Bacillus pumilus: one gene and its partner. The protein of the gene in region 1 binds, or shares a complex with, the protein of each later gene. Links are inferred from orthologs where the notes say so. Each region holds a gene or a part of one and is shown in the gene's direction. Other genes may lie near its edges.

Region 1 (4,526 bases):
CCCATTTCCAGATTTAATTCGATCTTGAATGGAAACAGTAAAGTACATATTCCCTGTATATGTACCACGGGTCACTTTCACAAAATAAGTTTCTGAAGTTGAAGTAACGTCACCAGTATTAGCAAAAATAAATGGTGTAATTGAATCAGGATTCATAACCTCGGACCCTGTAGTAGATTGTTTAGAATTATACACTTCTATTTTCATACCTGTATATTTCTTATCATATGAGCTTCGCACATAAACCCTTTCACCCTTATTGATCGTGAACTGATAATACGCTTCATTTTCACCTTCAGGTAAGATTGTCGTATCTGGACGACTATATTTCCAATAGCCCATTGAGCTTGCTGTGTTAGGACTGTTATTTCCTGTAATCGCTGCTTCTGCTGAATTAGGTGCAAAAAAACTAGTAACAAGCACTAATAATAATGCAGGTAATAAAAAACGTTTGAAGATAGTATTTGTCATATTTTAACCCTCCTTGTAATAATTACTATATCGGATCAAAACTAACAAATTTTAACTGAATTGCCGATATATTTAATAATCACTAATTTTTCAAAAAGGAGAATCTAAATGAATATTAATACGTCATACAGGACAGCTACTTCAAACACTCATAAAGAAATGGATTCGAAAAATCAATCAACTATTAAAAGTACAAATGAGACGATGACCGAAGCAGATAAACGAATGAAGATACTTGATGAGAAATATCAAAAAATTAATGAACAAAATAAAAGATTCAGTGATCCTCAAGACCACATATATAATAAGTATAGAAATCCATACTCCTCTTATTTCAGAAGTGATCTAACCAAGTCTGAAAGAGAAGCTGCGTACACTATGGAAATGAGTTGGGCAAGAAATAATAAGGGTGGGCAATATGACTTTAATGACGCCATCTTCCGTAACGAAAAACGGTACGATCCTACCCAAGAAAGCGTAGAAAAGAAAATATTCAACCGACAAAAGGTCAACGAACAATTGCAAGATTTGTTCTCTAAAAATGGTATAACCATTCCTAAGAACATGAATTTAACTTTTACCATCGACCCAAATCATTTCAAATTAGTGGTGGGTGGATCAACAGATGAATCGCTGACTAAACAAATAGAAGACCTATTAAATACAAGCAACAATACAAGAGAATTATTTTTCCATATTATGAAAAGTAGAAATGATGATTCTACTCAATTCACGCCTGATTCTCTTGCTAAATTCCACCTTGTGAATCAAATCAAAACGGTGACAGGCTACAATTTAAAAGACTTAAGTATTGTAAACGGTCAATTTGTAACCGATAAAGGGACGAATATTTTTGATATATACAAAGAAGATCTCCTGAAAAATCCATACACAGCAGAACATGCACGTATTGCCGCTTCACATTACGGAGCACAGCTGTTTGATCTAGCGAAAAACGGGTTTGATTCTATTCCCGATTTGGTGTTATCCATTGGTTATCAAAACGGGTCTTTACATGACATTGGGCAAAAAGAAAATTATGGAGTGAAGAAAACGATCGATTAACAACATGTGAACGGTAACAGATACAAATCCCATTAGCGGCAATGAAGGACTCTATAACAATTGATGTTACAGGGTCTTTTCTATTGAGATGCGTTGGTTGGCTGTTCAACGAAACATCCTCATGGTAATTTTGACTATAGTCGATGTTTTTCACTTTTTTATTGATGAAAATGTTAAAATGATGAGTAGCGTATTTTTTTATGAAAGGACGGTGCTTGGCATGACGGAACTTCTCGATGACCGGCTGCCGCCGCAAAATATAGAAGCCGAGCAGGCCGTATTAGGTGCTGTTTTTTTAGAACCATCTGCGCTTACGCTCGCTTCTGAAGTATTAATTCCAGAGGATTTCTATAGAATGTCGCATCAAAAGATTTACAATGCGATGCTTGTACTTGGTGATAGAGGGGAACCGGTCGATCTTGTTACGGTGACTTCTGAACTGGCCAATACAGATTTACTAGAAGAGGTAGGCGGGATTTCGTATTTAACCGATATTGCGAACTCTGTCCCAACTGCCGCAAACATTGAATACTATGCAAAAATTGTAGAAGAGAAATCAATTTTAAGACGTCTGATCCGTACGGCGACAACCATTGCACAGGATGGATACACGCGTGAGGATGAAGTAGAGGATCTGTTGAGTGATGCTGAAAAGACCATTATGGAAGTGGCGCAGCGTAAAAACTCAGGAGCCTTCCAAAACATTAAGGACGTGCTTGTTCAGATATATGATAATATTGAACAGCTTCATAACCGAAAAGGCGATATCACAGGGATTCCAACAGGTTTCTCCGAGCTTGACCGGATGACAGCTGGATTCCAGCGAAATGACTTAATTATTGTAGCGGCTCGTCCATCAGTAGGGAAAACAGCCTTCGCATTGAACATCGCACAAAATGTTGCGACCAAAACGGACGAAAGTGTCGCCATCTTTAGTTTAGAGATGGGGGCTGAGCAGCTCGTCATGCGTATGCTTTGTGCAGAGGGGAATATTAATGCACAGAACCTAAGAACCGGTAATCTGACAGAAGAGGACTGGGGCAAGTTGACAATGGCGATGGGCTCGCTATCAAATAGTGGGATTTTCATTGACGATACACCTGGAATCAGAGTAAGTGAAATTCGCTCGAAATGCCGCCGCTTGAAGCAAGAAAACGGTCTTGGCATGATCCTGATTGACTACTTACAGCTCATTCAAGGGAGCGGACGATCAAGCGATAACCGTCAGCAAGAGGTTTCTGAAATCTCTAGGGCATTAAAATCACTGGCAAGGGAGCTTGAAGTTCCAGTTATTGCTTTGTCTCAGCTTTCACGTGGAGTAGAGCAGCGTCAGGACAAACGTCCGATGATGTCTGATATTCGTGAATCAGGAAGTATTGAGCAGGATGCCGATATCGTGGCATTCCTTTATCGTGATGATTACTACGACAAAGAATCAGAGAATAAGAACATTATTGAAATCATTATTGCCAAACAACGTAACGGTCCAGTTGGTACAGTATCACTGGCGTTCGTCAAAGAATATAACAAATTCGTCAACCTGGAAAGAAGATTTGACGATGCGGGTGTTCCGCCCGGTGCTTAAAGCCCAGCTCAAGAAGCTGGGCTTTTTTTGATGGATCTACATCGAAAGAATGATTGAAAAACGGTCGAAATGAGGAGGAGAGAAAGACAAAGAAATCGTATACTAAAAGGAGAAAAGGAGTGATGACTGATGAAATTTCAACAGTTCGAAGCCGCTCAATTACGCATCGCACGCCCAACCGTCAACATGGAAGAGGTTGTGTCCTTTTATGAAGAAGGCTTAGGGCTCAAACGAATAGGCTCGTTTGATCAGCATGAAGGATATGACGGCGTCATGCTGGGACTTCCTCATCAGCATGTTCATCTAGAAATCACGAAGCATGAAGAAGAAGAAAGTCTGCCCTCCCCGCATCCAGAACAGCTTCTTGTGTTCTATATTCCAAATGCTGAGGAATTTCAGCAAATGAAAGAGAGGTTGATCTCATTTGGCGGACGGCAAGTCACCTCTACAAATCCATATTGGGAACGGGGAGGAGCAACCATTGAAGACCCAGATGGGTATCGCATTGTGCTCATGAACACAGATGGAATCACCCCCGTTTAAAAAAAGACTCCCATGCCCGGGAGTCTTTTCTGTTATGAACGAGGCGTGACGCGCAGTTTCAGTTCTTTCAGTCCATACATGCTGCTGCTTGTCATCGGAACGTAAGAAAGGAGCTCTAACGCCTCATATCGTTCGATTAAAGTCTTTATAGCTGTACATGCTTCAAGACGTGCGAGTGGTGCGCCAAGACAGAAATGGATGCCGTGCCCGAAACCAATATGAGGATTAGGATGGCGGTGTATATCGTATTCGTGTGCGTTTGAAAATTGACGCTCATCTCGGTTGGCGGAAGCAAGAAACACAATCACATTGTCTCCCTTTTTCAACACTTCTCCTCCAAGCTCTGTATCTTTTGTGACATAACGGACGATTGTAGGAGCTGGTGCACGAAAACGGACGGCCTCCTCCACTGCACGTGGGATGAGTTCAGGTGATTGGGCGAGCGCTTTATACGCACCCGGCTGTTCTAACAAGCTGAAGATCATATTGGAGATCAAGTTGGTAGTTGTTTCGTTGCCGGCTAAAAGAAGAAGATTACAAAATGGAATTAGTTCATCCGCTGACAGTTTGTCTCCATTCTCCTCCGCTTGAATAATGAGGGAAATCAAATCATCACCGAGGTTGTGACGTTTCTTTTCAATGGTGTCTGCAAAAAACGCCATCATGTCAGCTTCTCCTTTGTCACGTGTTTTCTGCCATTCAGCTACATCCTCCTCATTTTCACTTTTAGGCATGCTGACGAGAATATCTGACCATTCTTTAAAGGATTGTTTATGCTCTGACGGCACACCTAAAAGTTCTGCAATGACAATGACAGGAAGCGGATAAGAGATGTCTTGCACTAGGTCAATCTCTTTTTTTC
Region 2 (3,732 bases), 1.5 Mb from region 1 along the record:
ACTGCTTATGGAAATGAAGCGAAACATGAGCCGGGGCGTGTACGTCAATTAGATGAGGATTATTTTAAAAAGGTTGAAGCCATTGAGTTCGCAGTGAAGTATGATGACGGCAGAGACCCAAGAGGCATTCTAAAGGCTGATATTGTGCTCATCGGTGTATCACGCACATCTAAGACACCACTATCTCAATACTTGGCGCATAAACGGCTGAAGGTAGCAAACGTTCCAATTGTTCCTGAAGTAGATCCGCCAGAGGAGTTATTTTCAGTTGATCCAAAGAAATGCATCGGTCTGAAAATCAGTCCAGACAAACTAAATCATATTCGTAAAGAGCGTTTGAAATCTCTAGGTTTAAATGATCGCGCGATTTATGCGAACATTGAACGGATTAAAGAAGAGCTAGAGTATTTTGAAAAAGTGGTGGACCGCATTGACTGTCAAGTTGTTGATGTATCGAATAAAGCAGTTGAAGAAACGGCAAATGTCATTCATCAAATGCTGACCAAAAGAGGTTCCGAATAAACTCAGGATGCTCCTCCTGGGTTTTTCCTATGGTGGGAAACGGGTAAACAAAAACAATGGCATATTTGCTGCATTTGTATTATAATAAAAAATTGTGATAAAATGATTGATTTTAGGTTTAAGTTAAGTCAAGAACGAATAAACTAATATTGGCAGAAGTCAAGTGATTCTGAACATAACTTTTCGACAAAATGAGTTTTACTGTTGTTTGCTATATGGGGGAAAAGTATGGTCTTTTTGCTTCTCTAAAGCAGGAATAAGGTGGAGGGATGGAGAATTAGTCACCTGAATGAACATAAACAAGAGAGGACGATTTATGTCGATGCAGATGCTTGTCCTGTAAAAGACGAAATCCTTTCTGTCGCATCTCAATTTCAAGTACCTGTGACGTTCATTGCTTCATATGAGCATTTTCAAACCAAAAGATCTCCACTTGAAGATTGGCGGTTTGTAGATACACATAAGGAAGCAGCGGATTTAGTCATTGCGAACTCAGCTTCAGCGCATGATATTGTCGTCACCCAAGACATTGGTCTTGCCTCCTTACTGCTTCCAAGACAGGTCATTGTACTGTCTGAAAGAGGACGGATGTACACAAACGAAACAATTGATTTTGATTTGGAACGCAGACATGTTTCCAGTAAACAGCGAAGAAAAGGTGTATATGGAAAAGGTCCCAAAAAGCTTTTAGAAGAGGATAAAAAGCGATTTATTACGCAACTACAAAAAATCCTGTCGAATCATGAAGGATTTTTGAATTAAAAGGCGAATAATGTACGACGGAGTGTTATTAGGATGAGCAAACGTATACCAGATGAACTTTTGGAGCAAATCCAAAAAAACGCAGACATTGTCGAAGTGATTGGAGAATACGTACAGCTTAGAAAGCAAGGTCGAAATTATTTCGGTCTTTGTCCATTCCATGGTGAAAATACTCCTTCATTCTCTGTTTCAGCAGATAAGCAAATCTTCCATTGTTTTGGCTGTGGTGCAGGAGGTAATGTATTTTCGTTCCTCAGACAAATGGAAGGCTACTCATTTATTGAAGCCGTTTCACATATTGCTGATAAGTACCATATTGATTTGCCTGATCATGTAGCAAATGCTCAGATCATCTCCTCACAGCAAGAGGACACTGCAGATCATAAAATGATTGAAGCGCATGAGCTTCTTAAGAAATTTTACCACCATTTGCTGGTAAATACAAAGGAAGGTCAAAATGCACTCGATTATTTACGGGCGAGAGGCTTTACAGATGAAACAATTGCCAAGTTTGAGATCGGATATGCTCTTGACTCTTGGGATTTCGTGACCAAGTTTTTAGAAAAGCGAGGGTTTGATCCTGTGATGATGGAGAAGGCCGGTCTTTTGATTCAACGTGAAAACGGAACAGGCTTTTTTGACCGCTTTAGGGATCGTGTGATGTTTCCCATTCATGATCATCACGGGACAGTCATCGCTTTTTCCGGAAGATCGCTTGGTGATCAGCAGCCTAAGTATATGAATAGTCCTGAAACGCCACTTTTTCATAAAAGTAAGCTGCTTTATCACTTTCATGACGCGCGTATGCATATTCGAAAACGCGAACGGGCGGTTCTTTTCGAAGGATTTGCTGACGTCATTTCAGCTGTCACATCAGGTGTCGGCGAAAGTGTTGCAACAATGGGTACGTCTCTAACAGAAGAGCACGTAAAACTTCTCAGACGGAACGTAGAAGAGATCATTCTTTGCTATGACTCTGACACGGCCGGTTATGAAGCCACCATGAAAGCATCAGATTTGCTTGGAAAAAGAGGATGTAAAGTTCGCGTTGCCATGATACCAGATGGACTTGATCCAGATGATTACATTCGTAAATATGGTGGCGAGAAATTTAGGAATGACATCATAGATGCAAGTGTGACATTAATGACTTTTAAGATGAACTTTTTCCGTAGGGGAAAGAATTTATCTGATGAAGGAGACCGGCTTACTTATATGAAGCAGGTACTCCGAGAAATTAGCCGATTAAACGGTTCCTTGGAACAAGAGATTTACATGAAACAGCTTGCTGGAGAGTTCTCGATCTCACTTGATTCATTAAAGGAACAACTGGAGCTGTTTGAAAAACAGCAGCGTCAAGAAGACAAAAGCACGCAGGAAGAAAGCGGGCTTGAAAAACGGCGTGCACATCTGTCAACACAGGTACGAAGAAAGCGTCTGCGGCCAGCATATGAAAATGCAGAGCGAATGCTGCTTGCTCATATGTTAAAAAGCGATGACGTGATCCGAAAAGTACTTGACAGAGTAGGGATTGAATTTAATATAGATTCTCACAGGGCGCTGGCCACGTACATTTATGCTTTGTATGAAGAAGGCAAAGAACCAACGCCGCAGCACCTGATGAACCGTATAGAAGATGATATCATCAATCAGCTTCTGACGGATATATTCATGATTCAAGTTGGAGACGAACTAAGTGAAGCTGAATTAAGTGATTATGTAAAAAAAGTGTTGAATCATCGGAATTTGTCAATGATAAAGGAAAAAGAACTAGAACGTGCAGAAGCGGAGAGGCAAAAAGATTTCTTCAAAGCGGCAACACTTGCAAAAGAAATTGTTCAGTTGAACCGTTCGCTGAAGTAAAACGTCTAATATTTATGACAAGACTTACGGCTGGCAATGAATCCTTTACGGGAGGAGCATAAGACCGCAAGCATCTTGCCTTCATCATTTTTTATTTTATTCCTATTTGCTCATCTGTTTGATAAAGAGAGAAAAGCAGAGCGGAAGCAAATCGCAAGTTACTTTAGAATTCGTTGCAAGCTTTGGAAGGAGGGATCCATAATGGCTGATAAACAAGCCCACGAAACCGAAACTGAATTAACCTTTGAACAGGTGAGAGATAAGCTCACTGAAACGGGTAAAAAACGGGGCGTTTTAACATACGAAGAAATTGCAGAGCGTATGTCTAGCTTTGAAATTGAATCAGACCAAATGGATGAATACTATGAATATTTAGGCGAACAGGGTGTAGAGCTCATTAGTGAGAACGAAGAGACAGAAGACCCAAATGTTCAGCAGTTGGCTAAAGCAGAAGAAGAATTTGACCTAAATGATTTAAGCGTACCACCAGGTGTCAAAATTAATGATCCTGTTCGTATGTACTTAAAAGAAATCGGACGCGTCAATTTGTTATCTGCTAAAGAAGAAATTACGTATGCTCAAAAG

What was found.
Region 2: the proteins of dnaB (region 1) and dnaG are in contact, whole or in part, in a crystal structure (PDB 2R6A), measured with the Geobacillus stearothermophilus proteins. The link is inferred for Bacillus pumilus from one-to-one orthologs. Residues at the interface, in WP_033016901.1 of Geobacillus stearothermophilus: Ser13, Glu15, Ala16, Gln18, Glu91, Leu92, Asp94, Ala95, Val96, Pro97, Thr98, Ala99, Ala100, Asn101, Tyr104, Tyr105, Ile108; in WP_049624496.1 of Geobacillus stearothermophilus: Lys456, Leu457, Leu458, Pro459, Ala460, Asn463, Ala464, Leu467, Leu535, Leu536, Ile537, Ala538, Gln544, Glu545, Asp548, Tyr549, His552.

The regions. Positions count from the first base shown.
Region 1 is NZ_LT906438.1:3,800,913-3,805,438, reverse strand. Bases 945-3,938 are described here. They hold dnaB (replicative DNA helicase), read left to right. Parts: upstream 945-1,756; coding sequence 1,757-3,121; downstream 3,122-3,938. Other genes in these bases: CKW02_RS19850 (cytochrome P450), read right to left, coding at 3,697-3,938; CKW02_RS19855 (VOC family protein), read left to right, coding at 3,251-3,664; CKW02_RS19865 (DUF4885 family protein), read left to right, coding at 945-1,536. Outside these bases: CKW02_RS19870 (hypothetical protein), read right to left, coding at 1-471; more of CKW02_RS19865, read left to right, coding at 580-944; more of CKW02_RS19850, read right to left, coding at 3,939-4,526. UniProt on the Escherichia coli protein: The main replicative DNA helicase, it participates in initiation and elongation during chromosome replication. Travels ahead of the DNA replisome, separating dsDNA into templates for DNA synthesis.
Region 2 is NZ_LT906438.1:2,267,838-2,271,569, reverse strand. Bases 766-3,732 are described here. They hold dnaG (DNA primase), read left to right. Parts: upstream 766-1,317; coding sequence 1,318-3,147; downstream 3,148-3,732. Other genes in these bases: rpoD (RNA polymerase sigma factor RpoD), read left to right, coding at 3,349-3,732; CKW02_RS11640 (YaiI/YqxD family protein), read left to right, coding at 784-1,284. In the rest of the region: CKW02_RS11645 (pyruvate, water dikinase regulatory protein), read left to right, coding at 1-522. UniProt on the Escherichia coli protein: RNA polymerase that catalyzes the synthesis of short RNA molecules used as primers for DNA polymerase during DNA replication.